2 regions of the Allocoprobacillus halotolerans genome follow, and region 2 is predicted to be linked to the other one. Evidence: a T-box and tRNA genes for the amino acid it is inferred to sense, from the RefSeq annotation. Region 2 holds a T-box; the other holds one or more tRNA genes.
The links. A T-box is a leader RNA that pairs with one kind of tRNA and senses whether it is charged. The one in region 2 lies ahead of pheS (phenylalanine--tRNA ligase subunit alpha), so its partner is inferred to be a tRNA-Phe.
Positions count from the first base shown of each region.

Region 1 (20,141 bases), 190 kb from region 2:
GCTTATGGGATGGCTGACAATATGTTGACAAGTGCTTTTCTAGCTGCAACTTGTCCTAAATTAATAGCTCCTGCTATGAATGTTCATATGTATGAAAATGCAATAACACAAAAAAATATGCAAATTCTAAAAGATACAGGGGTTGTTTTTGTTGAACCAATAGCTGGACTTCTTGCCTGTGGTGATGTAGGAAAAGGAAAGTTGGCTGATGAATCTGTTCTATTAGAAATGATTGAATATATGTTGATGCCTAAAACATTACAAAACAAAAAGATCTTAGTGAGTGCCGGCCCAACGCAGGAAAGCATTGATCCTGTTCGTTTTATTACCAATCATTCAAGTGGAAAGATGGGCTATGCTTTAGCGCGTCATGCCTTTTTATTGGGAGCACAAGTCACATTAATCAGTGGTCCAACATCATTAGCCAAACCTTATGGTGTGGAAGTGATTGATGTTGTCAGTGCAAAAGAAATGCACGATGAAATCATGCAACGTGTTCATGATTATGATTATATTATTATGGCAGCGACTGTGGGTGACTATAGTTGTCAAACAATTGCCCAAGAAAAAATAAAAAAGAGTGATGATACACTCACTTTACAATTACAAAAAAATCAGGATATACTCTACAAAATCGGTCAACAAAGAAGTTCTCATCAAGTTATTTGTGGTTTTGCGATGGAAACTCAAGATTTAATTCAAAATGCTAAACAAAAATTAAAAAAGAAAAATTGTGATATGATTGTTGCCAATCATTTAAAAACAAAAGGTGCTGGTTTTCAAGGAGATACAAATGTTGTCAGTATTTTAACTCCAGATGATATTCAACATTATGAATTGATGTCTAAAAATGAATTGTCTGTTTTAATTTTAAATCAAATGAAACAATGGGAGGATGAAAAATGTTAATTGTTATTGATATTGGAAATACAAATATTACAATGGGAATCTATCATCAAGATGCATTAATTGGGACTTATCGCTTAACTACGAAATTTCAAAGAACATCTGATGAATACGGTTTTATGTTATTATCCTTCTTAAATGCCTCTTCAATATCGACTCAAGATATTGAAGATATCATCATTAGCAGCGTTGTTCCCAAAATCAATTATTCTTTTACAAACTGTATTAAAAAATATTTACACAAAAATCCAATTTTTATTGGTCCTGGTGTGAAAACTGGCATTGATATTCGTATTGATAATCCTTCAACACTGGGGGCTGACCGTTTAGTTGATGCGGCTGGTGCCTACTATACTTATGGTGGTCCATGTTTAGTGATTGATTTTGGCACAGCAACAACTTATGATGTTGTCAGTCATAAAGGTGAATTCTTAGGTGGAGCGACTGCTCCTGGAATTGGTATTTGTGCCAATGCTTTATCTTCACACGCAGCCAAACTTCCAGAAATTGAAATCAAAAAACCTGATCGTATTATTGCTAAAAATACAATTAAAAGTATGCAAGCTGGTGTTTTTTTGGATATATTGGACAGACAGAGTATTTAATTAAACAAATCAAAAAAGAATATCAACAAGATATGAAAGTCATTTCAACTGGTGGATTAGGTAGAATGATTGCTCAAGAAACAGATATGATTGATATTTATGATGCTGATCTCACTTTTAAAGGATTAAAAATTATTTATGATAAAACAAAAAGAAACTTATATGAAAAACAAGGTCTATAACAGACTTTGTTTTTTTAAATACAACATTTTTATAAATAATGCCATCATATATTGTTTATCAAATAAACTCATTAATCTATCCATACCAATCTTATCATGTTCAGGATAAAACAAAAAATGTAAAAGCATTCCCACAATACCACGATTATGCAAATGTTCTAAAATATGCAAATCACCATTAAGAATTCCTGAAAAATCACTCTTTTGATACTCCTGAAAATCCTCTATAATATCATCAACTAACATATCAAAATGATAAGCATAACTAATATCTCTGTCTAACAGTTCACAAATCCAATCTAATAGAACATATAAATAATCCTGTTTAGAGAGCGGCTGTTGAAAATGGCTTTCAAGAAATTGTTGATAAAGATGATCTTTACTGCTATTACTTGTATATTCTCTTATTCTTCTTTCCGTATATAAGACATTTTGATAAACTGTTTCAAACAATGAAGTTTGAAAAGGTAAAAAAGTATAACGATTCCCAACATATTTCTGCATAGTTTTTTGACCTTGAAGATAGCCTAAGCGCATCAAACAATCAAGAGAATCCCTTGAAAAATCCATAAAACCATTCAATGGAACGGGTGGATAAGTATAGTGAATATTTGGGCGATGAAGATAATAGGGATGCTTAACAGGATAAGCCATATCTATAACTAACACTTCATCTGCTCCCATTGCAAAAGCCAAATCAATAGGAACATTATCATAATAGCCTCCATCAATAAAAGATTGATTCGCAAAATGATGAATCGGGAATAAAGGAAAACATGAGGCACTGGCTAATAAATAATCGTAGATATGTTGACGTGGCATTTCTTCTTTAGTGATATATAATGGTTTTAATGAAGGATAATGAACTGTACATAAACCAAAATCAATCGGTGATTTCAATAATTTATCTTCGTTTAGTAAATCTCTTATCAATTGTTTCAATGGACTAATATCTGCACCTTTTTCTTTCACATAAGCTTTAAAAAATGATACAGCAAGATGAGATTGATCTAACATATGCTCCAAATCACCAGCCAAATTAGGTAATCCACCAGCAAAAACATCTTTTTCATCTATACTTTCCCATAAATGCAAAAGAACATCTATATCCTTTTGTGCTAATAAACAGGCATTTAAAGCACCTATAGATGTTCCTGTCACAATCTGATAATCCATTTTGGCTTCATGAATAGCCTTGATAAAACCAGCTTCATAAGCTCCTTTCGCTCCTCCACCAGCTAAAACAATCGCTCTTTTCATGATTCATCACCCCTTTGACTCTCTTTTATCATATGAGAGAACTGTTCTAAATAGACATCAAATTCTTTAAAATCCGTTAAGTGGTATTCCCAGTTAGGTGATCCAATTTGCCCAGGAACATTAAAACGACAATCACTGTCTTTTCCCATGATATCCCACACTGGAATAATGACTTCTTGAGCCTCTAAATCCAAACAATAATGCAAGATTTTTTGATACATCCATGTTTCTGAATAATCTTTTAATAATGTTTCTAACTTTTTATATTCTGCTTTCTTAAGTGTTTTTAACCAGCCATTTAATGTATCATTATCGTGAGTTCCACTATAAACAACGACCTTAGAAAAATCAAAATCTGAGGCATAATGGAATTGAAAAACATACATTCCTTTTAAATGATAATAATCTCTTAATTGATAAACTTCACTTCTTAAATCACCTAAATCCTCAGCTAAAATAGATAAATTCTGAACTTTGGCATATAAAGCATCAAACAAATCATAAGCAGGTCCTTCAATCCATTTTCCAATAACCGCAGTTGGTTCACTAGCTGGAATTTCCCAATAAGTATCAAAAGCTCTAAAATGATCAATGCGTACGCAATCATACATTTGTTGCGATGCTTTCATACGTTCCACCCAGAAAGTATAATCATGTTTTTTTAAATATTCCCAATCATAAAGAGGATTTCCCCATCTTTGACCAAATTTACTAAAATAATCTGGTGGTACACCCGCCACAAAAGATGGTGTTCCATCTTCTTCTAATAAGAAACTTTCACGATTCTGCCAAACATCCGCTGAATCCAAGCCAACATAAATAGGCATATCACCAATAATTTCAATATTTTTTTGATGGGCATAATTTCTTAATTGTTGCCATTGTAAGAAAAAGAAATATTGTAAAAACATATGATAATCCATATCTTTTGTAAATGGTAATAAGGAAAATGTTTGATCTTGCTGAAAATTTTTATATTCTTCTTCCCACTCTATCCATGAACGTTCATGATGATATGTTTTAAAGACTCTAAAAACTGCATATGCATAGAGCCATGACTTGTTTTTTTCAACAAAAGCATAATAATCATCATCAGGCACAAAACGCGAGAAAGCTAATTGATAGTATTCTTGTTTTTGTTTTCTGATTTTTGTGTAGTCAACATATAAATTTTGTGATATTTCTTTTTTACTTCCTCTTCCTTCAACAAACCATTTTGAATAAAAGTATCAAGATCAAGATACAATTCATCTCCTGCGTGACTTGATAACGGTTGATATGGAGAATTACCATAACCTAATGGATTCAAGGGTAAGATTTGCCATATCTTTATTCTTGCTTGAGCAATTTTATCAATAAATTGATATGCATTTTTTCCAAAATCCCCTACTCCATATGCACTTGGCAAAGCTGAAATAGGAAAAAGTATTCCTGTTTTTTTCATAATTTTCACCTAATATCCAATATTTTCTTCAATAATGATAATGTGTATACGATTCTTTTGACCTTGATAACCAAGTTTAACATAACTTGAACAAATTCGTCCTTCACTGAAACAATCCTGACAGCTACCAAGTTTTGTACATGGTGTTTTCTTATTTAAACGCAACGCATTAGCTGGAGCACTATACTCACGAATATGTGTCATCGCTTCTTGTTCATTATTAAAAATTTTATTCAATCCTGCAATCACATAAACTTCACGTGGCCCAAAAATCATTGCAGATACACGATTTCCTCTACCATCAACATTATAGAGACATCCATCCATCGTTAAAGCATTCGTGCTTGTGATAAAAATGTCAGATAATAACCCTTCACGTAATCTCTCATAAACTTGTTCATCAGATAATCCTTCTTCATAGCGATCAATAAACTGAACATCACTTTCTTGAATCAAATCAAGGACACCTAACTTAGTAAGGGTTACACTTCCACCCACTGCTACTTTCTTTTGTGCTATTAAAATATTTTTTAAATAATGATGCAGTTCTTCTTTATTTTTAACAACCATACAACTCATATTATTTTTTTCAAATGCTTTGATTAACTGATTTTCTTTGATATGCAATAATGTTTCATAATTTTTATCCATTTTAATCCCCCTAAATGAGAAAATGTCCAATCTGATAAATAAGCAACGCTACCAGATAAGCCATTCCAGTTTGAAACAATACTGTTAAAATTGCCTGCACCCACGAATGAAGTTCACGTCTCGTTGCAGCAAAAGCGGCAATACAAGGCATATATAAAACTGTAAAAACTAAAAATGTAAAAGAAGATAAAGGTGTAAAAATACCAACCAAAGCTTGATTGAAAGCTGCTGTAGATGAAGACTGTGTTAAAACAGTTAAAGTAGAAACAACTGATTCTTTTGCTGTAATACCAGTCATAAGAGCCGTTGAAGCACGCCAATCATTAAATCCCAGTGGAGCAAAAATAGGTGAGACAAAAGATCCTATGGTTGCTAACATACTTTGTGAACTATCAGATACAAAATCAAATGTAAAATTAAAACTTTGTAAAAACCAAATCACAATGGATGCCATAAATATAATAGTAAAAGCTTTATGAATAAAATCTTTGGCTTTATCTAAAACATTTAAATAAACATTTTTAAGAGTTGGTATACGATAAGCTGGTAACTCCAAAACAAAGGGTACTGGTTCTCCTATAAAAATAGTACTTTTAAGCAATATGGCCGAAACAATCGCAACCAATATACCAATACAATATATTGTTATCATTACAAGCGCTGCCTTATGAGGAAAAAAGCAGCAATAATCATTCCATATATTGGCAATTTAGCACTACAGGACATAAAAGGTGTTAAAATAATAGTCATCTTACGATCTCTATCACTGGACAAAGTACGTGTGGCCATTATCGCTGGTACACTACATCCAAATCCAATCAACATAGGAACAAACGAACGACCAGAAAGTCCAATTTTTCTTAATGCCTTATCCATAACAAAAGCCACCCTTGCCATATAACCACTATCTTCTAACATTGATAAAAAGAAAAATAAAATGACAATGACTGGTAAAAAAGATAAAACACTTCCAACACCGGCAAGAATACCATCACCGACTAAAGAACGCAACCAAAAAGCAACATCATTCTTTTCTAAAAGTCGAATGATCATATCAGAAAATTGACTGATAAGCATATCCATCAAATCCTGTAAAGGCGCTCCTATTAATGAAAAAGTTAAATAGAAAATCAATAACATAATAAAGATAAAAATAGGAATTCCTAAGTATTTATGCGTTAACAACTGATCAATTTTTTCAGAACGAATTTGCTCCTTGGTTTCACTTTCAATAAAAACAGTATGTTGGCAAACATCTTCTATAAAAGAATAACGCATATCAACCAAAGCCGCTTCACGATCTGTTTTTGCTTCTTCCTCCATTTTTTCTAAAATATGCTCAATAATATGACGATCTCCTTGATCAATACGTAACTGATCAAACATATCTTCGTCACCTTCAATTATTTTGGTCACACAATAGCGTAATGGTAAATGTGAAGATTGTACACTTTGTTCCACAATATGAGAAATAGAATGAATGGCCTTATGCACAACACCATGACAAATATCAATATGATGTGATGGTTTATTTAAATTATTTTCAATAGCTGTAATGACATCTTCAATTCCTTCATTTTTACTTGCTGAAATAGGCACAACATCCATTTCTAAACATTCTTTTAAACCATCAATATCAATACTGTTACCACTAACTATAACTTCATCCATCATATTTAATACTAAAATCATAGGAATATTTAATTCCAACAATTGAGTTGTTAAATAAAGATTTCTTTCCATATTCGTTGCATCTATGATATTGATAATTAAACATGGTTTTTCTTCCAATAAATAACGAATAGATACAATTTCTTCTGAAGTATAGGGAGATAATGAATAAATACCCGGTAAATCTATCAATTCCAATTCATCTTTATGCTTTTTAATGAATCCTGTTTTTTCTCTACAGTTACCCCTGGAAAATTTCCAACATGTTGTGATGAACCTGTTAAGGCATTAAATAATGTTGTTTTTCCACAATTTTGATTTCCAATCAAAGCAATTTTTTTACTCATGTTCCACCGCCTTTACTTCAATCAAAGAAGCATCTTCTTTTCTTAAAGTCAATACATAACTTCTTAAATAGACTTCTATTGGATCACCCATTGGTGCTACTTTTCTAATTTTAACCAAAGTATGGGGTGTTAGCCCCATTTCTAATAATCGTCTCCTTAAAAGTCCTTTCCCATTGACTGCAACTATCTGTACCAATGTCTGTGGACTCATTTCATCTAAAGTCATACCCTCACCTCATTACTTATCCATTATAACGCATTTTTTTAACAATGAAAATATGAAAAAGAGTTTTAAACGTAATGTTTAAAACTCTTATCTTTAAAAAAGAATCATATCATCATCAAACACACTTTGTGTTCTTAATTTTTGTTTTTGAATATATTGAACATAATCTAATTCCAAAATATCTTCACCTAAAACAGTAACATTATGTGGATTATCCATGTTATATTCATAGACATAGGCTTGATCTATTTTTTTACCATCTTTATCCAAAATATCCAGACAAACTCTATTATATTCATTATCCTGACAATGTTCACCATAGTAGCTTTCTAGCTCATCCAAACGTTTAAAAGTCTGTTCATCGACATCATACAATTCACCCAAAACCAAGTCCTGTCCTTCTTGTAAAAACGCTGGATATATCACACCAGTAATTGTCATTAAACTTCCTTGAATGTATCCATTACCACAATATACACTTTGATTTTTTAAATAAATATCATAGTTATACATACCTTTTCTTAAAGAACCATATACAAAGACACGTATCATTAATGTGTTGCACCACCTGTTACTTTTAAATCATCCTGTGTTGTAGCAATGACTTCAATCGCCCCAATAAGTGCTTGTACAATTGTATCCAAACTCATACTTGGCATATTCTTTTTATCAACGACCTGTTCAGGTAAAAACGGAATATGAATAAAACCACTTCTTTTTCCTTGATATTTTGTTTCAATCATATGTCTGACACCATATAAAACATGATTACATACAAATGTACCAGCTGTATGAGATACAGATGCCGGAATATGTAATTCCTGAATTTTTGCTACCATTGCTTTAATTGGTAAATTAGAAAAATATGCTGCTGGTCCATCTGGATAGATAGGTTCATCAATAATCTGTTGACCTGCATTATCAGGAATACGACAATCATCAATATTAATTCCAATTCTTTCAACAGTAATATCACTGCGTCCTCCAGCTTGTCCAATTGATAAAATCACATCTGGATCATATTGAGCAATAGCTGCATCTATGACCTTTAAAGACTGATGACAAACCGTTGGTATTTCCAATTTTACAATTTCTGCCCCTGCAATTTCATCAGGCAATTTCTTAACTGATTCAATCGCCGGATTAATTTTTTCTCCTCCAAAAGGATCAAAACCTGTAACCAAAATTTTCATTTCACATCATCCTTTCATTAAAATGCTAAAGCATACATTAAAACAATATGAATTATCAACATCACAATTGCTACAGGGACTTGTGATTTAATAATTGCGTATTTATTTTTGTTTCCAATAATGCTGCTGGCATGATATTAAAGTTTGCAGCCATTGGTGTCATAAGTGTGCCACAATATCCAGCTGTTAAACCTAAAGCACCGACAACAACAGGATTAGCCCCTTGTGCAATCAAGAAAGGAATCCCAATTCCCACTGTTATAACTGAAAAAGCTGCAAATCCATTTCCCATAATCTAATATCCACTATTATATATGAAAATGAATTTTGTTGCAACAAAGCACCTATACAAACCATAAAAAGTTAGAAACTTTTGTCTTTTTTATAAAATTATTTTTGATAATATTTGTATTTTCATAAAATATAATGAAAATTTTATGAGTATTCTCAAAAAGATATTGTATACAAGATTAAAAAAGAGTATAATTTCATTAATTATAAAAAGGGGGATTTTTATGGAAATCAAAATCGAAAGAGCAAAAACATTAAAAGAAAAGCCTGATCAAAATCATTTAGGATTTGGTAAGTATTTTACTGACCACATGTTTATGATGGATTGGGATAAAGACATTGGGTGGCATGATGCTCGTATTGTTCCTTATGGTCCAATTGCAATGGATCCAGCAACAATGGTTTTACATTATGCCCAAGAAACTTTTGAAGGATTAAAAGCCTATCGTAATCCTCAAGGAGATGTCTTACTATTTAGACCAGAAATGAATGCTCGACGTATGATTAACTCAAATAAACGTATTTGCATGGCGGAATTGCCTGAAGACATGTTTGTAGAAGCAGTTGAAGCTTTAGTAAAATATGAACAAGACTGGATTCCAACTGCTCCAGATACATCATTATACATTCGTCCATTCATATATGCCTCTCAGCCAGGTGTTGGTGTTCATCCAGCAAACAGTTATCGTTTTATTATTATTCTTTCACCTGTTGGTGCTTATTATCCTGAAGGTGTAAATCCTGTCAAAATCTGGGTTGAAGATGAATATGTACGAGCTGTCAAAGGTGGCACTGGATTTACAAAATGTGGTGGAAATTATGCTGCCAGCATTGCTGCTCAGGTAAAAGCTGAAGAAAACGGCTATACACAAGTACTATGGTTAGATGGCGTTCATCGTCGTTATGTCGAAGAAGTGGGTACAATGAATGTTATGTTCCTCATTAATGATACGGTTGTTACTGCTGCTTTAGAGGGATCTGTATTACCAGGTGTAACAAGAGATTCTATTATTCATATTTTAAAAGACATGGGATATAAAGTTGAAGAACGTGACTTAAGTATTGATGAACTAATGGAAGCTGGTCGCACTGGACAATTAAAAGAAGCTTGGGGAACAGGAACTGCTGCTGTTATTTCACCAATTGGAGAACTTTGTTATAAAGGTGAAATGATTACAATTAATGATTTCAAGACAGGAACATTAACCCAAAAACTTTATGATACATTAACAGGTATTCAATGGGGTAAATTAGAAGATAAATATCATTGGACAAAAATGGTTAAATAATCCAGATTATTCTGGATTATTTTTTCATAAAAAAACTATCTAAAGATAGCTTTTTATGAACGTTTTTCAATTGGTTGATATTCTTTTAATTCCCCAACATATTTTGTTGCGGGACGAATAATACGATTAGAATACAGTTTGTTTTCAATATTATGAGCAATCCAACCCACTGTTCTTGCAACAACAAATAATAAAGTATAGAGATCACTAGGAATATTTAACATATTATAAACAAGACCACTATAAAAATCAACATTGGTACAAACATGAATACCTTTGCGACGATATATTTCTTGCACAGCTATTTCACCAAAGCGTTTATATAACATATATTCATCATAACGGCCTTTTTCAATAGACAACTCTTTACATTTTTCACTTAAAATTTCACTACGAGGATCACTGAGCGTATATACAGCATGACCAATACCATAAATCAAACCACTGTTATCATTAAAATCTTTATCTAAAATACGACAAACAATTCGCTCTATCTCTTCATTTGAAGCATGAACTGAAATTTCTTCAATAACTTTTTCCATTTGCTGTTTAACGGCTAAATTAGCACCACCATGACGTGGACCTTTTAAAGAACCAATAGCTCCCGCTACCGCTGAATAAATATCTGTTCCTGTTGAAGAAATGACAACATTAGTAAAAGTTGAATTATTTCCTCCCCCATGATCAGCATGTAAAGCTAATGCAATATCCAACGTTTGGGCTTCTTGAGCTGTAAATTGCCCATCAGGTCGTAGTAATGATAAAATCATTTCAGCAATACTTAAATCTTTTTGAACATGATGAATAACCAAACTCTGTTCATCAAAGTAATGAATTTTTGTTTGATATGTATAACAAACAATACTTGGAATTTTAGCTAATAAATTAATACCTTTATTTAATGTTTCAATAATTTCTACATTATCAGGATCATCATCATAACTATACAACATCAAAACTTCTTGTTGGAGTTTATTCATCAGATTTTTTGCTGGAAAACCGAGAATATTGGCTTCCAAATAATGAGTTGGTAATGTATACTGTTCACTTAAAATATTTTTAAATCTTTCAAATTCTTCCTGTGATGGTAAATAACCAAAAAGAATTAAAAAACAAATTTCTTCAAATAAATATCGCTTTTCTTTTTGAGGATAACGAATAATATCTTCTACATTTATTCCACGATAATAAAGACTTCCATAGTCATCCTTTTTTCACCATTTTCCTTTTTATATCCCACAACATCAGATATTTTTGTCAAACCCACTAAAACTCCTGTACCATCTTCATTACGTAAACCTTTTTTACGGAATAAGTCTGATATAATTCATTATCAATTTGATTTTCTATTAATGATTTATCAAAAAAATCTTGAATTTGATTATCCATGCTATTCACCCCTTTTTCTGTATAACTAATAGTATATCATATTTTTGTATAATTGTATACAATTATTTCTTATTTAAATCCATCCAAAATACTGACAAGCGTATTCAATTCCATCATCATAACTTGCCTTCGTTACAAAAGTTGCTTTTTCTTTTAAAGCATCACAGGCATTTCCCATAGCTATACATGTCCATTCTGGCTTAAACATAATCAAATCATTATAGTCATCACCAAATACCACTACGTCTTCTTTTTGTCCACCGACATACTCCAACATTCGTAAAATACCTTCATCTTTAGCATCATGTTGATATGTTAAATATTCTTTCATAAAACGAATATGTCCTAAAGAATTCAATAGTGTCAATTCCTGTTCACGTTCTTGTTCAATCGCAATATATATTTTGTAGTAATCCTTAATATCTTGATATTGTAAAGATGAATCATAAAAATAACGTGTTGGTTCTTGACGATAACCAACCTGTTGAATAAATAGTTCATCATTCATAATAACATCAATGTTATCATTGGGTGAAATTAATAAACCAAAACCTTTTTGATGCGCCTCCTGGCATAAGGCAATGGCTTTTTGACGATCAAGTGGTCTATTTTCAATCAATTGATCATGAATAGTAATTGCTGCTCCACCATTACTGACAATATGATGAAAACCAGCTTTTTTTGCAAATTCTTTTGTTTTATAATAAGCTCTTCCTGTCGCAATACAAACAAAATGCCCTTGTTCTTGCAATTTTTGAATCGTTATTTTAGCGCTTTCTATTAATTCTCCTGTTTGTTTATGAGTCAATGTTCCATCTATATCAAAGAAAAAATACTTTTTATGCATCATTATCTTCCTCCCTTGCTTTATTATATCAAATCTCCACTTTTATGAAAATACTGATATAAAAAACTCATATGCAAAGGCGAAAGGACAATTCCCACAATACCAAAAAAATGTATATGCAAAACCATCGAAACAAGCAATAAAAAAGCTGGAACTTTCATTTCTTTATTCATGATATGGGGTTCTAAAAAGCTACGAATCATATTAATGATGACATATAAACAAAGTAAATAAATGGCTTTTATATAAATACCTTGAAAAATATAAAGAATGATCATAGGAATTAAGATGATCCCAACACCAATAAAAGGAAGACTATCTAATAGACAAATAGCGAAAGCATAAAGAAATGCTGGCTCTATTTTTAGAATAAAAAATGCAATGAGTAATATAAAAAACGTAATCATCATTAAAATAAGTTGGCATTTGATATAAATCCATAGACTTTTTAAAACCTTATTTTTGAGTTGTGCCAATTGATAACAGGTCTTTTTTTGAACTAATTTAAAGAAACAATCTTTCATATCTTCATAATCTAACATCAAAAAGAAAGTTGAAATCACAAACATAAAAAAGGAAAATAAAAAAGATGGTATGGATTTAATAAATGTTGAGGCAAAGGCAATGAGATCTAACATATTTTGATGAATCCAGTTTTGAAAAATGATAACGAAATCTTGTGGCAGAAAAGAAAATATTTGTTGAAAAAGTTTTGTCGTTTTATAAATAAATGGTAAAAAAATAGAATCATAATAGACTGGTAGCATTTGAAAAAAATGCATACATAAACAAAATAAAGCGGTTATACATAAAGCCAATAAAAAGGCAAACAGAAGATAAATAAATAATAATAACGAAATACCGATAGCACTTTTTTGAAGGGGTATGTTCTGTTGAATACGATCAACAATCGGTTTCAATATAAAAAAGCAAAGAATCGCTAAAATAAAAGGAAAAAACAATGAAAACATATATTTTAGAATAATGATATAAAGACATAAACTACATCCAATCACAATATATTTCTTTCGATTCATAGACTCACCTAATCATATATATGTTAAAAAACAAAAAATAAGTCCTTTCAGACTTATTTATACAAATGATGACATAAATCGACATTTTTCTTATTTTCATGATGTTAGAATAAATATGGTGAGTAATAATGTACATATATGATATAACACATAATCAATATCAATTTCCAATCTTAGATCCAGATTTTTCCTATCAACATATAGATTATCAAAAAAATCTTTATCCTTTTTTTAAACAACTCCACATTCCCCAATCCGTTCGCTTTTTAACAGGTATTTATATTGAATTTCAAATTATACCTTACCTGATTGAAGAATATCCTCAACTCTATTTTCATGTTTCTAAGCATCTCATGGAAAAAATGAAAGAGTATTTTGATTTCGGAGATGTTAGTCTTTATTATGAAAGATCTAATTTTTTCTTTATGGTCATGTTTAATACGAACGAAGATTTGATTGAAATAGCATTCATTGATCTTTATCATTATCTACAAGATAAAACTTTTGATTATTTACATAAGAAATGTTCATTTCAAATCAAATGTGGTGCTTATGTATCCACCATTAATATTCATCCTTATAAACTCTTTGATCTTTCAAAGGAACAATGCCAACAAATTCTTTCTAAAACCAATACGCATATTTCCGTTTATAATTTAAAGCTATTACGTTAATGTTTTCCTAGATATTTATAAATATGAACAATACCTCGTTTCAATGCAAACAAAACAAAAGGTGTTGTTGCACAAATAGGAATGATAAAAAGCATCGACACAGAAAATAAAGAATTGATTTCAAAGAAATCATGCATAACCATTAAAATCAAGTAGAAAACAACAGTAATCACACTAGCGACAATAACTCTTAAGCGATTCCAAGGCAGACATACAACAAAAACAACAAGAAAACTAATAAAACCAGCCACAAGATAATAATATGTTGATAATAGACGATCACTAAAATGAAACTGATATCCAATAAAAGTAATCAAAAGCATATAAATAATCATTGTTAAAGCACATGGTAATGCTGTTGAAATAACATGCTTTAAAAAACCTTGTGATGATAATGATGAAGAACGTTCTAAAGTCAATAAAAAGCTTGGTAAACCAATAGCTAATCCACTGATTAAACTTAATTGTAAAGGGGTAAAAGGATAACTCATTTGTAATCCAGCAAAGACAAGACAAAGAACTGTAGAATAAATTGTTTTTGTAAGATAAAGTGAGCTGACTCTTTCAATATCTGCAATAATCGCTCTCCCTCTTTAACAATATCAACCATTGAGGCAAATGAAGAATCCAATAATACAATATGAGCAGCTTGTTTAGCAGCATCACTACCAGCCGCCATCGCAATACCACAATCAGCATCTTTCAAAGCCAAAACATCATTGACTCCATCTCCAACCATCCCTACAACATGTCCATTGGCTTGTAATGCTTTTATAATACGTTGTTTTTGTTCTGGTTTGACACGTCCAAAAACATGATAATGTGAAACAATTTTTTCCATTTCCAAATCATCTTCAGGTAATGTTGAAGCATCAATATAAAGATGTCCATCTTTTAAACCCGCTAATTGTGCCACACGCGCAACTGTAGTTGGATTATCACCTGATAAAATACGAATATCAACATGAGCATTTTCAAAGAAACGTAATGTTTCTTTGGCTTCAGGACGAATACAATCATAAATAACAATCAAAGCCATAGCTTTCACTGCACCAATTTGTGACTGTGAAACATCAATGGAATCCGTTTGTCCTAATAATAAAACACGATATCCTTTACTAGCATACTTTTCAGCCTCTATCAAAAATTCATCATCAGGCATCAGTAAGAAATCAGGTGCCCCTAAAACATAGTTACCTCTTCCCACAATCGTTAAAGCACGCATTTTACGTTGTGATGAAAATGGAATAGAGTTATCAATCTTGACATGATACTGCTTAGAAAAATAATTTTGGAGTGCTAACTGCGTTGCATTGACATCATCACATTCATGAGCCATAACCCCCATTATAAATTCAATATCTTGAAGAGTATGAGAATTAATTGGTAAAACATTTTCAACTTTTAATTCTCCAGTTGTGATAGTTCCTGTTTTATCAAGACACAAAACATCAACTCTTGCTAAAGCTTCGATGGCTTCCATCTCCTGTATCAAAGCTTTCTTACGTGCTAACTTTCCCACTCCAATAATAAATGACAAACTTGTCAATAAAACAAGTCCTTCGGGAATCATTCCAATAACACCAGCTACTGTTTTAACAATAGCGCTTGCTAAATCATTAGGAAAAGCACTACGTTGTGAAAAATATAAAACCAATCCAACAGGTATAATAACAACACTTAATATTTTAATAACTTTTTCAATAGAATCTTTCATTTCTGAAGAAGCATTATTTTTATTTTTTGCTTTATGAACAAGTTTTGTAGAATAATTCTCATTACCCACACGAATAACTTTTGCATAGGCACTTCCAGCAACCACAAAACTTCCTGATAAAAGTTCATCATTTAGATTTTTTTAACTGGTTCTGATTCACCTGTCAATAAAGCTTCATTGACTTCCATCCCATGTGAATCTAAAACAATACAGTCACTTCCTATTTGATTGCCAGTTTCTAAAAAACGATATCATCTTTTACAAGTTCTTCAGTCGGAATAATCATTTCTTGTTGATCACGGATAACTTTTACTTTTTTAACTGTAACAACTGTTAACTGATCTATAATCTTTTTTACTTTTAATTCTTGATATATACCAATAAAAGCATTAATAAAAATAACAACCATAAATGTTAAATTCGTCCAACGTCCTGTTGAAATAATAATAGCTGCTAAAAAGAGATTTAAACAGTTAAAATATGTAAGAGTATGTTCTAATATAATTTGTTTTTTTGTTTTTGAAATATTGTCATGGGATATATTCATCAATCCCTGTTGTACACGTTGTTCAACTTGTTGATGAGTTAATCCCATTAATTTTATATTATCCATTCTATCACCTACTTCTCACTGAATATATCATATTGTTATGAAATATATATGAATATTAACAAAACCATTATAACATAAATAAGACTATAAAAAATAAAAACCTCAAGAATTGAGGTTAATGACAATTGGTGGACCCTGAAGGACTCGAACCTTCGACCGATCGGTTATGAGCCGATAGCTCTAACCAACTGAGCTAAGGGTCCGTATAAAATAAAAAGTGGTATTCACCACTACGATACTTAATGGTAGCGGGGAAGGGATTCGAACCCCCGACCCACCGGGTATGAACCGATTGCTCTAGCCAACTGAGCTACCCCGCCATGTAGTGAATCGTTTTTAAATGAATGGTGGTTCCGGCCGGAATCGAACCAGCGACACGAGGATTTTCAGTCCTCTGCTCTACCGACTGAGCTACGGAACCATAATGGCGGTCTGGACGGGGCTCGAACCGCGACCTCCGCCGTGACAGGGCGGCATTCTAACCAACTGAACTACCAGACCATTTGGTTGCGGGAGAAGGATTTGAACCAACGACCTTCGGGTTATGAGCCCGACGAGCTACCAGACTGCTCCATCCCGCGATATGAAATTAAATAAAATGGCGGAGGTTGAGGGATTCGAACCCCGCGGGACTTTCATCCCCTGTCGGTTTTCAAGACCGATCCCTTCAGCCGGACTTGGGTAAACCTCGCAACATAATGGTGGAGCTTAGCGGGATCGAACCGCTGACCTCCTGCTTGCAAAGCAGGCGCTCTCCCAGCTGAGCTAAAGCCCCATTACAATGGTCGGGAAGACAGGATTCGAACCTGCGACCCCCTGGTCCCAAACCAGGTGCACTACCAAGCTGTGCTACTTCCCGTTAACATAATTGATTGGCGCGCTAGGCAGGAATCGAACCCACAACCTCTTGATCCGTAGTCAAGCACTCTATCCAGTTGAGCTACTAGCGCCTCTTAACAGTGCCATTCAATAGTATCACATTTCATATTCAATTGCAACACTTTTTTTATTTTTTTCAACTCTTTTCAGAGCCGATTTTTATAACTGGTGCCCAGGGCCGGAGTCGAACCGGCACGGATTTTAAGGTCCGCAGGATTTTAAGTCCTGTGCGTCTACCAATTTCGCCACCTGGGCAACGATGGAGGTTCCAGCCGGACTCGAACCGACGATGACAGAGTTGCAGTCTGTAGCCTTACCAACTTGGCTATGGAACCAACTTCCTTAACTCGTTGCTCAAATAGTATATAATATTTTCCACATTTATGCAATACCTTTTTTTGTTTTTTTTATAATTCCCTTACTACATCTCATACTATAAATTATTTTTTCTTCTTTAATTCAATGTTTTTTCGTTTTATAAAAAATCATATTTTTTCACTTTTCTTTCCATAAATATAATCGAGTAGGAGAAAATAAATAATTTTATATTTATTTTCGACCTCTCACACCACCGTACGTGCCGTTCGGCATACGGCGGTTTAAATCTATACTGAAATATGTTTTAACTGATATTGGGCTACCATTGATGGTAGTCCTTTTCTATATAATAAATCATTAGTTATTCTTGTTTGAAGAAATGTACTTGCACATCTTGCATATGATTTTCGACTGTTTGCCCAAGTTTTAGCTTGCCATGGTAATGCCCCTAACTTTCTTAGTTGCTTTTCTCTATTTCCTATGGTTTTCCATTTCTTCCATAAGTACATACGTATCCTAAATCTTATTTGTGCATCTAGTTTTCTACAGACTTTTATAAAATTTCCAATACGGTAATAGTTAATCCACCCATTTACAAGTTGTCTTATCTTAAGTATTCTATATTCCCACGATACTGACCAACTTCTATTTGTTAGTCTCCTTAGTTTTGTTTGCAGTGTTGCGATAGATTTCTCATGTGGTTTTGCTTTCCACATAGATGAAAAAGAGTCATAATAGAATCCAAATCCTAGATATTTAATATCATTAGGTTTGGAAACTTTACTTTTAGTCATATTTACTTTAAGTCCTAGTTTCTTTTCTATGAATTTACTAATGTTTTCCATTACTCTATCGGCGGCTTTACTGCTACCCACTAATATAATACAATCATCTGCATATCGTGTGAATCTTAGTCCTCGTGCTTCCATTTCCTTATCTAGTTCATTGAGAACTATGTTACTGAGTAGCGGACTTAGATTTCCACCTTGTGGTGTTCCTACGACTGACTCTTTATATTCATTATCAATCATAATCCCGCTTACTAGATATTTCCTAATTAGGGATACTATTTCTCCACTCTTTACATCTTTCATGACAAGTGAAATAAGTTTATCATGATTAACTGTATCAAAGAACTTTTCTAGGTCTATATCTACTATCCACTGATAGCCTTCATTCATATATTCCAATGCTTTGATGATTGCCATTTCGCAACATCTATTTGGTCTAAATCCAAAACTATTGTCACTGAATATTGGTTCATAGATAGGTATTAACACTTGGGCTATGGCTTGTTGGACAAATCTATCAAGTACTGTTGGCACTCCTAGATTTCGTATTCCGCCATCGGGTTTGGGTATTTCTACTCTTCTCACAGGTTGTGGCTTATATGTCTTGTTTCGTATACTGTCCTTAATTTCTTCTAGATGTTTATCTAAATAGTCTTTAAGTTCAGCTACTTCCATTCCATCTACTCCACTTGCACCTTTGTTTCGTTTGACTTGTGTAAATGCTAGTTCTAGATTAGTATCACTAAGCATTTCCTCAAGCAATGTGTTATCAGTTTTCATATTTTCGTTACCTCCATTTCTTTCGCTATCCATTATACTCACCTTCCCTACATTCTTCTTTCGGGTCTTCTAGTGTACTCGTCTATCTCCACGGTTTCGTATAATGAAATCAATTCAAAATTCAATAACTGATAGATTTATTCAGTCCTTCGCTCCATGACCATTACAGTCACTTCCTTACTACTACGACTTCTGCTGACTTCTCACTATTCGTTGTTACTGCTGTATCGCTAGTGAGACCTCCCGGGATAAGGTCATATCTCTTTCCTCCCATATATCCGCCACATTTACATATAATAGTCCTATTCCGCAACCTCTTATGACTTCGTGTTGTTTTGCACACTCGTCCCTATTATATGCCTGATGTGATTCGTGTTCCTCGGACCAGGACTTTGCCTCCATCTTCTTTCAGATTCCATCTCACGATAGACACCCTTGATATTGGCTAGTGGTTGGCAGTTGCGACATCGCCCCCCACAGTGGACTTTCACCACCTAGATATATGCCATGCCCGGCATACAAAAAAGAAGATTATTCATGCAATGAAGTCTCTTCTTTCTATTTTTCTAATTTCTCTCGTCGTCTAGAGGATTCTAAAAACTTAGCTTTTAAAGTTTTTTCATCACCATTAGCAATAGCTTGTTTTAACTGATCAAACTCTTTTTCAAATCGTTCCATTGATGCCAATAGATATTCTTTATTGTGGAAGAAAAGTTCTGACCACAAGTCTGCATTAATATTAGCAATTCTTGTTAAATCACGAAAAGAATCTCCAATATACTTTCCAGTTTCATATTTTTCATCATTACTATTCATTAAAGCAACTGCCAATGTATGTGGTAACTGAGAAGTAAATGAAATGATTTCATCATGATCATAGGGACTCATAATTTTGACACTTTTAAAACCTAACTTTCCAACAAATTGACGCATCCATTCAATTTTATCTAATTGATTGAATTCATGTTGAATGACAATATAATTGGCATTATAAAACACTTCTTGACTGGCATAAAGATATCCTTTTTCTC
Region 1 covers NZ_CP101620.1:2,271,057-2,291,197, reverse strand. Annotated here, with positions in the region: gene coaBC (bifunctional phosphopantothenoylcysteine decarboxylase/phosphopantothenate--cysteine ligase CoaBC) at 1-909, shown strand, start outside; partial or broken gene NMU03_RS13490 (type III pantothenate kinase) at 903-1,693, shown strand; gene NMU03_RS13485 (patatin-like phospholipase family protein) at 1,688-2,953, opposite strand; gene malQ (4-alpha-glucanotransferase) at 2,950-4,101, opposite strand; gene NMU03_RS13475 (4-alpha-glucanotransferase) at 4,068-4,397, opposite strand; gene NMU03_RS13470 (lactate utilization protein) at 4,407-5,048, opposite strand; gene NMU03_RS13465 (nucleoside recognition domain-containing protein) at 5,059-5,700, opposite strand; partial or broken gene feoB (ferrous iron transport protein B) at 5,700-7,066, opposite strand; gene NMU03_RS13455 (FeoA family protein) at 7,059-7,292, opposite strand; gene NMU03_RS13450 (gamma-glutamylcyclotransferase family protein) at 7,386-7,844, opposite strand; gene pcp (pyroglutamyl-peptidase I) at 7,844-8,485, opposite strand; partial or broken gene NMU03_RS13440 (5-oxoproline transporter, DUF979 family subunit) at 8,503-8,780, opposite strand; gene NMU03_RS13435 (branched-chain amino acid aminotransferase) at 9,001-10,065, shown strand; partial or broken gene NMU03_RS13430 (citrate synthase) at 10,119-11,454, opposite strand; gene NMU03_RS13425 (HAD-IIB family hydrolase) at 11,528-12,301, opposite strand; gene NMU03_RS13420 (AI-2E family transporter) at 12,325-13,338, opposite strand; gene NMU03_RS13415 (hypothetical protein) at 13,467-14,012, shown strand; gene NMU03_RS13410 (hypothetical protein) at 14,009-14,503, opposite strand; gene NMU03_RS13405 (HAD-IC family P-type ATPase) at 14,500-15,834, opposite strand; gene NMU03_RS13400 (hypothetical protein) at 15,861-15,938, opposite strand; gene NMU03_RS13395 (hypothetical protein) at 15,968-16,342, opposite strand; tRNA gene NMU03_RS13390 (tRNA-Ile) at 16,469-16,545, opposite strand; tRNA gene NMU03_RS13385 (tRNA-Met) at 16,586-16,662, opposite strand; tRNA gene NMU03_RS13380 (tRNA-Phe) at 16,688-16,763, opposite strand; tRNA gene NMU03_RS13375 (tRNA-Asp) at 16,768-16,843, opposite strand; tRNA gene NMU03_RS13370 (tRNA-Met) at 16,847-16,923, opposite strand; tRNA gene NMU03_RS13365 (tRNA-Ala) at 17,042-17,117, opposite strand; tRNA gene NMU03_RS13360 (tRNA-Pro) at 17,125-17,201, opposite strand; tRNA gene NMU03_RS13355 (tRNA-Arg) at 17,216-17,292, opposite strand; tRNA gene NMU03_RS13350 (tRNA-Leu) at 17,388-17,476, opposite strand; tRNA gene NMU03_RS13345 (tRNA-Cys) at 17,482-17,556, opposite strand; gene ltrA (group II intron reverse transcriptase/maturase) at 17,827-19,143, opposite strand; gene NMU03_RS13335 (prephenate dehydrogenase) at 19,669-20,109, opposite strand.
Region 1: it encodes a tRNA-Phe, which carries the amino acid that the T-box ahead of pheS (phenylalanine--tRNA ligase subunit alpha) is inferred to sense. The anticodon was not compared.

Region 2 (12,187 bases):
TGTTTCTATTGCCCATCATTTAGTCCGTTATGCGACAGAAAAACGTCATCAAGGTGAGTTTCAATGGGCAAGACCGGATATGAAATCACAGGTAACTATTGATTATACGGATGCATCTCATCCACGTATTGATACGATTTTAATGTCCATTCAACATGATGATGACTTTGATGAAAAAGTATTTAAAGATTATATTCAAGATGTCATTATGAAAGATGTTGTGAAAAAATATGGTATGAATACAGATTATAAAGTATTTATTAATCCAACTGGACGTTTTGTGATTGGTGGACCACATGGTGATACTGGTTTAACAGGTCGTAAAATCATTGTTGATACATATGGAGGAAGTGCACGTCATGGTGGTGGAGCTTTCTCTGGAAAAGACCCATCTAAAGTCGATCGTAGTGGAGCCTATATGGCAAGATACATGGCAAAAAATATTGTTGCTGCTGGACTTTGTGATTGCATCGAAATTCAGTTATCATATGCAATAGGTGTTAAAGAACCAACAAGTGTCTATATCGAAACTTATGGAACTGAAAAAGTTTCTCGTGACGTGATTTTGAAAGCGATTAACAATGAATTTCATTTAACACCTCAAGGTATTATTGATACTTTACAATTGTTACGTCCAATCTATCAAAAAACTGCTGTTTATGGTCATTTTGGTAGAGGAGATATTAATCTTCCTTGGGAAAAATTAGATCGTGTAGACAGTTTGAAAAAATATTTATAAGCTCCCATCGGAGCTTTTTTAATTTTTGAATGAAATCAGTGTTTTTTATAAATGAAAAATGGTATAATAATATTAACGAAGGAGGAATATTTATGAAAGTCAGTATAAGAGGAAAAAATATTGCACTAACTGAAGGGATTGAAACAAAAATCAGCAAAAAGCTCAATTTATTAGACAAGTATTTTATTATGAGTGAAAATGTTGAAGCCAAAGTTTTAATTAGAACTTATCCAGTTGGTCAAAAAATTGAAGTGACTATTCCAACAGAATATGTATTATTAAGAGCGGAGGTTGTTGATAATGATCTTTATAATGCGATTGATTTAGTTATCGACAAGCTAGAAGGACAAATTAGAAAGTATAAAACGAGATTAAGTCGTAAATCAAAAGATAATAAACTCGCATTGAACGTTGCTTCTATTGAACCTTTAGAACACGAGGAAGAAGATGTTATTGTCAAAACAAAATCAATCAGTCCAAAACCTATGGATATGGAAGAAGCGATTATGCAAATGGAATTGATTGGACATTCATTCTTTGTTTATCGTGATGTAGAAACAAATGAAATCAGTGTTGTTTATAAAAGACATAACGGTGGTTATGGATTAATTGAAACACAATAAAAAAGCTCACTAAGAGCTTTCAAGAAGATACCCTTGATGGGTATCTTTTTCTTTCATTAACTTATCGATATCATTGAGTATTGTCACTTTTTTGATAGACCATAATGGGGCAACTAAATCAGCAATAGGCCCATCACCTGTTAGTCTTTCAATCACAACATGAGGTGGAATGTATTGCAGTTGATCAACAACCAAAGAAATGTATTGTTCACGTGTTAACATATCAAATGGTTGTCGGAGATACATACGATGCAAGGCTGTATTTTTTAACATATAGAGATTATGAATCTTTAATCCCTGAATATCAAGTTGACCTACCTGTTTGGCTGTTTCTAGCATCATATCATAAGTTTCGTAAGGTAGACCATTGATAATATGAACACAAACATCAAGATGTCGTTGTCTTAAACGTTGTAGGCCCTCTAAAAAGTCTGATAATCATGACCACGATTGATGAGTTTTGCTGTTTGATCATGAATCGTTTGAAGTCCCAGCTCAATATATAAATCACAGCGATGAGATAATTGTTCTAAATAATCACAAATGTCTTCACTTAAGCAATCAGGACGTGTTGCTATTGCAATGCCAACAACATCTTTTTTATTGGCAAATGGTTCAAATCTTTCTTTTAATTGTTCAACTGTACCATAGGTATTGGTATTTGCTTGAAAATAAGCAATAAACTGACAGTCAGGCCATTTTTGGCGCATAATGGAAGAAATATCTTCGAATTGTTTTTGCAAGGAATCTTTCACATGACCAGCAAAATCACCAGAACCTGATTCGGAACAGAAAATGCAGCCACCTTTGCCACAAGTACCATCACGGTTAGGACAGGTGAACCCAGCATTTAAAGACACTTTAGCGACTTTACCATGATATTTTGTTTTTAAAAAGTAATTATAAGTATGATAACGCTTGTTATCAAATGTATATGGAAATTTATTCATGACATCACCTGCCAAGATTATAACATAAAGGAGAATACAATGTTAGCGTTAAAAAATATTTCTAAACAATATAATCAAACAAAAGTTCTTGATGATATTTCTATTTGTTTTCCAGATACGGGATTGATTGGGATTCAAGGACAAAGTGGCTGTGGGAAAAGTACACTTTTATATATTATGGGTATGCTAGATGATGATTATCAGGGTGAAATTTTTTATAATGGTGATAAAATTATGAATTCGCAACAATTTATTTGTGAACATGTTTCATTTATGATGCAAAATAAAGATTTTATTTCCGCTCTAACAATCAAAGAAAATATGATTTTACCTTGTCATATTAGTCACCTTCATTACAATGTGTCTTTTTTACAAAAGATTGTGACCCAATTGGATATTCAAGATTTATTGTCACGCTATCCCCGTCAACTCTCTGGTGGACAGATGAAAAGAGCTTCACTTGCTAAAGCACTACTGAAACAATCAGATATTATACTTTGTGATGAACCAACTGGCGCTTTATATCATCAACAGGCTCAAGATGTCATGAAATATTTAAAAAAGATTTCAAAAAATGTTTTAGTTATTATTGTATCCCATGATCCTCAATTATTAAAGACTTATTGTGATGATGTTTTAACATTATTTCAGGGAAAATTACAAGGAGAAATTAAAAAACAGAAAACATCATCTATTCAGGTAGCACCAGCACATCAACGTCATACACTATGGTTTTATCCGATTCGTCAGATTATTCATCAAAGAAACAAATTGATGTTTCTTTTTTATTTCAATGGATTGTTATTGTGGCTTTCTTTTTGATTGTGACGGCTATTTTTGGCGCTTTTGATGCGACTTTACAAAGTCAACAACAGGCTGTATTAAAAAATATCATCAATGTGGAAAAGAAAGATGGAACACCTTTTGAAAGTCTGCTGACAAATGAAAATATAGCTTACATAGATTATGGTTATCATTTAGAACAATGCCAACTTCAAGCAGCTAATCAGGATATTGAAGCAACAAAATATTTTTTACCTCAACACAATAATCATGTATCTTTAATACAAGGACGTATGCCTCAAAATGATATGGAAATTCTTGTCAGTCAACCCTTTTATCAAAAATATCATAATCAAAATCTCACTTTAACCTATCAACAAAAAACTTTTTCATTGGTGATTGTTGGGGTTCTTCCACAAGATTTTTTAGTCAAGATGAAATTTATTTATCCAATACTTTTAAAAATAATATTCCAGAACTTGTCAATCATCATGAATGTATTGTTGAAACCAAAGCAACACAAAATAAATCCGTTTATCAAACATTATCACATGATTATATTGTTTATAATGAAATACAAGAACGTGTCAATAGTTATCAATCTTTACTTTCATTAGCTCAAATTGTTGCAGGTGTTTTTATTGGTATGAGTTTATTGATTTCGTTATTATTGTTGGGGATTGTTGAATCTATCATTTATTATGAAAGAAAGCATGATATGGCTTATTTATTGTCGCTTGGATTATCATCTTCAAGATTATTCTTCTTATCACTTTGTGAAGCTATTTTGTTAGGTAGCATAATAGCATTAGGAGGTTGTTTATTATCCATGATCGCTTATGAATATGTGAATCATGTTTTATGCATTCAAGATTATTTTTCGTTTTCACTATTGTTAAAACCTATTTTCTTTTCACGCTATGATTTATATATTATTATTTTCTTTATTTATCTTGTTATGAGTGTTTTGTCTGTTTTAAGACCGATTCAAAAAATGATGAAGATTACAAAAACAGATGTTTTAAGGGAGGAATAGGATGCTTGAAGTTCAACATATTTCCAAACGTTATCATTATCAAAAGGTGTTAAATGATATTTCTTTATGTTTTCCAAAAGCAGGTATCGTCGCAATCGTTGGACCAAGTGGTTGTGGGAAAACAACATTATTACATATTTTGGGTGGTATTGATCGTGATTTTCAAGGTGAACTGTTGTGGAATGGACGTTCAGTGAAACATCGTTTGACACGTTATCGTCGTCGCCACATCAGTTTTATTTTTCAACAATTTCATTTGATTATGTGGCTATCATTAAAACAAAATATCAGTTTGCCTCGTTTTTTTCATAAACAGGAAAAGGCCGATTTCGCTTTAGAAATGGATGCATTGAAACAACAATCATTAACTTCACTTTCAATGGGACAAAGACAACGCTTGGCTTATTTACGAAGTCATTACCATCATAGTGATATTCTTTTGTGTGATGAACCAACCGGTTCACTTGATCCTCAATATGCCAAAGCAGTGATGGAATTGTTGAAGAATGAAGCCAAACATCGTCTTGTCATTTTGGTATCTCATGATGAAAAATTAGTGAAAGAATATAGTGATGAAATTTATTATATGCAAGATGGTGAAATTATCAATCATGATATTTTATCATCACAAAAACGTATCGAACATTTTCCTACAATTCATCATCAATATGTCTTTTCTCATATGCGCTTGGCATTTGCTTCCTTATGGTCCCATAAAGGGCGTTCTTTACAACTTATCATGGGTTTGCTTTTGTCTTTGTTATGTATTGTGACGGCTCTGACTTTAACACGCCATCTTGAAGAACAGTTTCATCAATATATTTATTCACTTGTACCAGCATCTGGAATTAGTTTTCAATCTCGTTATCAACAATCACTCTCATTGGAATTGTTAGATCAAATGCAAAATCAAGCAGGTATTATCAAAAGTGAAATGTTTTTAGATGATTATGAATGTTTAGGTATTGGTTTTGAATCTGATCATTATGAACAATCTCAAACACTATTTATTGGTGATGATACATCGCCCTATACTTATCTCTCATTACAATATGGACAATATCCTCAAGCCAATAATGAGATTCTTTTATCATTATCAACAGCTAGACATCTTTATGGTGAGCAGGATGTATCGTCTTTAATTGGACAAAATGTTTATGCCTGGTATCAACATGACTGGGAAGTGAAAGGTATCTGTTATAAAATTGTTGGTATTACCAATCAAACAACCACATTAGATACACTTTATCAGATGAATCATGCCTATATTCATCTTTTAAAAGATGTCTATACTTATGATGTGAATCAGGTTACTTCACATCTAGGAATTCTCTATGTCCATCCAGATTATCAAAGAGAAGATGTCATCAAACAACTACAAAAACAATATCCTGATTATGAGTTTATGGAAATTGGAAAATCAACAACCCAGAATGTTTCAAAGACTCTTGAACAGGTAAATATGATTTTAGCTATTTTTTCTTTATTGGCTATTTTATCTTCTTTATTTTTGATAGGTGAAGTAATGTTTTTGAATGTTGTACAAAAGAAAAAGGATTTAGCAATTATGAAATGTTTTGGAGCCAGTTCTTTGGACATTATGAAAATTGTTTTTTATGAATCTTTACAGATTTTGTTTATCGCACAAAGCTCATGTCTGATTTTATATTATCAGATTATTCAAATTTTGAATACTTTTATGAAAGATGTCTTTGGAAGTGAAATGTTTTCTTTGCAGATGGATATGTATGTTGTAGGGGTCGTTTTTGTGTTATGTGCCTTATTGGTTTTTATCAGTCAATGCCCACCGCTCTTTTATATTTTAAAAATGAATACCGTACAAGCTTTAAAAGAATAAAGAAAAACTTGTTTTTCATCAAAAAGTTAGTTATAATATTACCGTTAATACGATGAAAAGGACAAGTAGGTAAAGAATTTGTATCAGAGAGGAAAACAAAGGCTGGAAGTTTTCTTACAATGCATTTATTGAATTCACCTTGGAGTGCGACTAATCATCGCCGTAGAGCAACGTTACTGCTTTAAAGGGCATAACTTATTAAGTTATGAATTAGGATGGTACCGCGATATAATCGTTCCTATGTGGAACGGTTTTTTTATTTTAAGGAGGATATTATGGACGAATTATTAAAGATTAAAGAAGAAGCTTTATTGAAGATTCATGATTGTTCATCGTTGAAAGCATTGAATGATTTGAGAGTTTTCTATTTAGGGAAAAAAGGACCAATGCAATCAGCTATGAAATCAATGAAAGATATGACAAAAGAAGAGCGTGCCTCTTTTGGACAGGTTTCTAATAAAGTCAAACAAGAAATGACACAAGCGATTGAAGAAAAGAAAAAGTTTTAGAAGAAGCAGAGATGCTTGAAAAAATTCAAAATGAAAAAATTGATATTAGTTTACCAGGAAGTCAGTTACCACTTGGAACAATTCACCCATTAACAATGATTAGAGAAGAATTAGAAGATTTATTTATTGGAATGGGTTATAGTGTTGCGAAGGACCAGAAGTGGAAACAGATCATTTTAACTTTGAATTAATGAATTTACCAAAAGATCATCCTGCTAGAGATATGCAGGACACTTTCTATATTGATGAAAATACATTATTAAGAACACATACATCACCAGTACAGGCTCATGTTATGTTAGCAGCCAATGGACAAGGACCAATCAAGGTTATTTGTCCGGGAAAAACATATCGTCGTGATGATGATGATGCGACACATTCACATCAATTTAGTCAATGTGAAGGTTTGGTTATTGATAAAAATATTACTATGGCTGATTTAAAAGGAACATTAGAATTATTTGCGAAGAAGATGTTTGGTGAAAAACGTGAAATTCGTTTAAGACCATCTTATTTCCCATTTACTGAACCAAGTGTAGAAGTTGATATTTCTTGTTATAACTGTAATGGGAAAGGTTGTGCAATGTGTAAACAGACTGGATGGATTGAAATTTTAGGAGCAGGTATGGTCAATCCTAAAGTTTTAGAAATGTGTGGTTTTGACAGTCAAGTTTATCAAGGATTTGCCTTTGGAATTGGCTTAGAACGTGTGGCCATGTTGAAATATGGTATTGACAATATTAGAGATTTTTATAGTGGTGATTTAAGATTCTTAAATCAATTTGTAAGAAAGGATTAGGCATATGGAAGCAAGTTTAAAATTATTAAATCAATATGTAAAAGTCGATGATTTTTCGGCACAGGAAATTGCTGATCAATTAACATCTATTGGTCATGAAGTAGAAGGAATGCATACTTTTGCAAGAGGAGATAAACTTGTTGTAGGGTATGTCAAAGAAAAAGTTCCTCATCCTGATAGTGATCATTTAAATGTTTGTCAGGTAGAAGTTGGAAATGGCGTGGTTCAACAGATTGTTTGTGGAGCACCGAATGTTGATGCTGGACAAAAAGTCATTGTGGCATTGCCAGGATGTGATTTAGGTGAAGGTTTTAAGATTAAAGAGGCAAAGATTCGTGGTGTTGAATCAAATGGTATGATTTGTTCAATTGCTGAACTCGGTATTGATCAAAGATTATTAAGAGAAGAAGATAAAGCAGGTATTCATGTTTTAGATAAAGATGCTCCAGTAGGTGAAGAAGCTTTAAAATACATGGGATATGATGATACAGTTTTAGAAATTGGATTAACACCAAATCGTGCTGACTGTATGGCTATGATTGCCTTGGCTTATGAGGTAGGTGCTTTATTAAAGCGTGACGTTCATGTTCCTGCCATGAAAACATTGAATGAATTAGAGAGTGATATTGAAGTTGATGCTCAAACTGATTTATGCCCATTATTTGGTGCAAAATTAGTCAAAGGGGTACAAACAAAAGAATCACCTGAATGGTTAAGAACATTCTTGATGGCAAGTGGTATTAAACCAATCAATAATATTGTTGATATTTCTAACTTTGTGATGTTAGAAACAGGTCAACCTATTCATATGTATGATTATGATAAATTAAAAGAAAAACGTTTTGTCATTAAAACTGGATTCCATCAAAAAGCCACTTTATTAGATGGTAAAGAATATGATATTTTGCCTGAAGATATTATTGTTTCAACTGATGATGGTATCGGATGTATTGCAGGTGTCATGGGTAGCGATGATACGAAGATTGATGAAAATACTGTTAATATTGTGATTGAAGCAGCGACTTTCCATGGAGCGACTTTACGAAACACAGCACGTCGTTTGAATTTATTAACAGATGCCTCACAGCATTATATTAAAGGTGCTATTGATACAGCGAATACAGCAAGAGTTTTGAATCGTTGCGCTGCTTTACTTGAAGAATTAGCTGACGCCAAAGAAATTTATAAAAGTGTATTGACTGATTATGAAGTTGAAGAAAAAGTGATTACACTCACAACAACACGTGTGAATGGTTTATTAGGAACAACAATTTCTACGGAAGCTATTGAAGATATTTTAACAAGTTTGCATTTTACATACACATTAGAAGGAGAAACATTTACAATTCAAGTACCAACTTATCGTAATGATATGTCTATGGATGCTGATGTGATTGAAGAAATTGCCAGAATGTATGGCTATAATCATATTCCATCAACATTACCATTCATGGAAATGACAAAAGGTGCTTATACACCAGTTCAAAGTTGTGTGAAAATGATTAGACATTTATTAACAGATTTAGGTTTACATGAAGTGATGACTTATACTTTAACATCACCAGCAATGGTTGATGATTTCAATCTTTTCCATCATCAAGATAATGTATCTTTAATGTTACCGATTGGTGAAGAAAGAAGTGTAACAAGAAAATCATTGATTCCATCTTTGTTGCAGGCTATTAATTATAACCATGCTCATGCTCAAAAAGACGTCATGATTTATGAAATTTCACATACTTATTCAAAAGATACAGAAATTCAAAATTTAGCGATTGCATGTTCTGGAATGTATCAAAATGTTGCATGGCAACAACTCCAACAAAAAGCTGATTTCTATTTATTAAAAGGTTTTGTAGAAACAATTTTTGAAAAATTAGGTATTAAAGAATCACGTTATACATTAAAACCAGTAGAAGCCAATAATTCTGATTTCCATCCTGGTAGAAGTGGATATATTATGATGGGAAAAGATATTGTTGGTGTGATTGGTGAAATTCATCCTCGTCAAGCGAAAAAATATGATGTGAAAGATGTTTATGTGGCTGAATTGAATTTATCTGTTTTATTAAATTTAAAGAAACCAGCGATTAAATTTACAGATATTCCACAATATCCATCAGTAACAAGAGATATTGCTTTGGTTATGGATAAAGATATTCCAGTTCATGATGTAGTACGTTCTATTTGTAAAGCTGGTCAACGTTTAATTGTTGATACACAGATTTTTGATATATATGAAGGGGAACATATCGAAAGTGGTAAAAAGTCAGTGGCTATCGCTTTAACATTCCAGGATGCTTCAAAAACATTGGATGATGCTTCAATCAATGCAACAATGGAACAGATTTTAAATGCTGTATCAAAAGATTATGGAGCGCATTTAAGAGTTTAATATGGCAAGAAAACTTTCAAAAAAACGTGTTGGAATCGCTGTGTTTGGGGTTGTTCTTCTCTTTATTGCAGTCTATATTGTGATATGGAGAATAGAGTTAAAGTTGGCAGATGGCGGAGATATCACTTTAGAAGTTGGGGAAGAACTGAGTCATGATGTCGCAGATTATTTGAATTTAACTTGGTATCTACCTTCAGAACGTGAAGATATTATTGAAAATTGTCAATTATCATTAGAAGATATTAAATATCTGGATGAAAAGGAACAATATCCTGAAATTGGTGAATATCATGGAACAGTTACTTATGATGATGAAACTTATGCGATTCATATTGAAGTTGTTGATGAAACAGCACCAACTATTGAATGTCAGGAAACAGTCGCTTATGGAACTGAAAATTTTCAACTTTCAGATATTATTACCGTCAGTGATAATTCACAAGATGATTGTGATGTTCAAATTGAAGGAAAAGTGGATGTTTCTAAAATGGGAACTTACAGCGTTGAAGTTAAAGCCACCGATCCTTCACAAAATGTGGTTGAAAAGTCATTTGAAGTGCAGGTTGCAGACTTAACAGCTCCTGAATTGACAATCAAACCAATGATTGCTTATTTGAATGAAAAATTCGATCCATTAAAAAATGTTGAAGCACAAGATAATGTGGATGGTGATTGTACAGCTTCTATTCAAGTATCAGGTGAAGTAGATACCCAAAAAGCAGGGACATATACTTTAACTTATGCAGCCAAAGATCAGGCAGGTAACGAAACAAAAGTTGAACGAGAAGTTGTGGTCAAAGAAAAAGAAACATCTTATCGTATTTCTAATGTTCCAATGGTTTTACAATTACCAGATTATCATAATGGTTGTGAATCAGCATCTTCAACGATGTTGTTACAATATTATGGATATGATGTAACTATGCCAGAAGTCATTAAAAAAGTTCCAATTGTACCACTTGAGTATAAAGATGGACGTTTATATGGCGCAGATCCACATGTTGCTTTTACAGGTAGTATGTCTTCTCGTGGCTATGGTATTTATGTTGAACCAATGGTTGATGTTTTAGAAACAATCATTAAAGAACAAAATGGAAAACATCAAGTCAAAAATTTAACAGGTTCATCGTTAGAAGATTTATTAACTTATGTAGAAATGGGACATCCTATTCAAATATGGGCAACGGCTTCTTTACAAACATATGAACAATCAGGAAAACAACAATGGTATATTAAGACATTGGATGGAAAGTATACGGATGAAAAAGTCACTTTCCCAGTTAGTGAACATTGTCTTGTTTTGATTGGTTTTGATGAAGATCGTGTTGTTTTAAATAATCCTTTACAAGGATTAACAATTTGGGATAAAGATGCTTTTGAAAAAGCTTATGAAGGTATGGGCTCACAAGCAATTATGATTGAAGAATAAAAAAAGAGAAGTGAATGTTATCATTTTAACATTTCACTTCTCTTTTTTATCCCATATCAACAAAATTTCTAGTTTTGATACGTTTATATATTTGGAAAGTTGTTGATGAAATTAAAATCGCTAAAGCGAGTGATAGACTTGTTCCTAATGTTGATAAAAAACTTTCCATAAACAAATCATTCATACCTTGCACAGCATAAAGCATGGTATAATAGATTCCACTACCAGGTACCAAAGGAAAGCAACCAATAATGATAAAAATTGTTGCAGGTGCTTTAAAGAAACGAGCAAAGAACTCGGCTAATAAGGAAACACAAAGCATGGCGATAAAACTTTGTAAGAAAATATTATTTAAAGAATCAGAAATTAAATAAATAAACCAACCTAAAGCTCCAATCAATGAACCGATGATTGAAAAACAAATATTTTTTGAATTCTAAATATAAATGTAAAACCAAAGCAGCCTATAAAAGCGGCTAAACATTGTATCAAACTTTCCATACTAAACTCCTTGTAAAATCATCATCATAATACCCACTCCAATAGCGATGCTGGCAGCAATTAAAATGGCTTCAATCATACGTGACAGCCCAGAAACAAAGTCACCACCAATAATATCTCTTAAGCTATTTGTAATCGCAATACCTGGCACAAGAATCATTAAAGTTCCAGTGATGACAGATTGTTGATTAGAAATGATATTCATTTTTTGTGCAATAATGGCAATACTTGCTAAAACCATGCTAGAAAGAATTGTACGCACGATACCATTGACATCCAATCTCTCTAGTAAATATATAAAGTAATAAAGAATCAAACCAATAAAAGCGTAAACAATCATTTCAGGGATATGTCCACCAAAAAAGACACAGAACATCGCAGCCGATACAATATACCCCATCAAAATCAAATGATAATTGAGTTTTTGACTTTCAATATTTTGAATTTTTTCTTTGATTTCATCTAAAGATAGTTCTTGATTGCTGATTTGACGGACTAAACAATTCAGTTCATAGAGATGGTCTAAATGTGTTCGATTACTGCGAGAACGCTTAGAAGACTGATA
Region 2 covers NZ_CP101620.1:2,087,982-2,100,168, forward strand. Annotated here, with positions in the region: gene metK (methionine adenosyltransferase) at 1-739, shown strand, start outside; gene hpf (ribosome hibernation-promoting factor, HPF/YfiA family) at 832-1,362, shown strand; partial or broken gene mnmL (tRNA modification radical SAM protein MnmL/YtqA) at 1,372-2,312, opposite strand; gene NMU03_RS12275 (ABC transporter ATP-binding protein) at 2,352-3,134, shown strand; gene NMU03_RS12280 (hypothetical protein) at 3,131-3,712, shown strand; gene NMU03_RS12285 (FtsX-like permease family protein) at 3,742-4,131, shown strand; gene NMU03_RS12290 (ABC transporter ATP-binding protein/permease) at 4,133-5,989, shown strand; T-box leader at 6,033-6,232, shown strand; partial or broken gene pheS (phenylalanine--tRNA ligase subunit alpha) at 6,265-7,297, shown strand; gene pheT (phenylalanine--tRNA ligase subunit beta) at 7,302-9,692, shown strand; gene NMU03_RS12305 (immunoglobulin-like domain-containing protein) at 9,694-11,121, shown strand; gene NMU03_RS12310 (threonine/serine exporter family protein) at 11,168-11,521, opposite strand; gene NMU03_RS12315 (threonine/serine exporter family protein) at 11,624-12,187, opposite strand, start outside.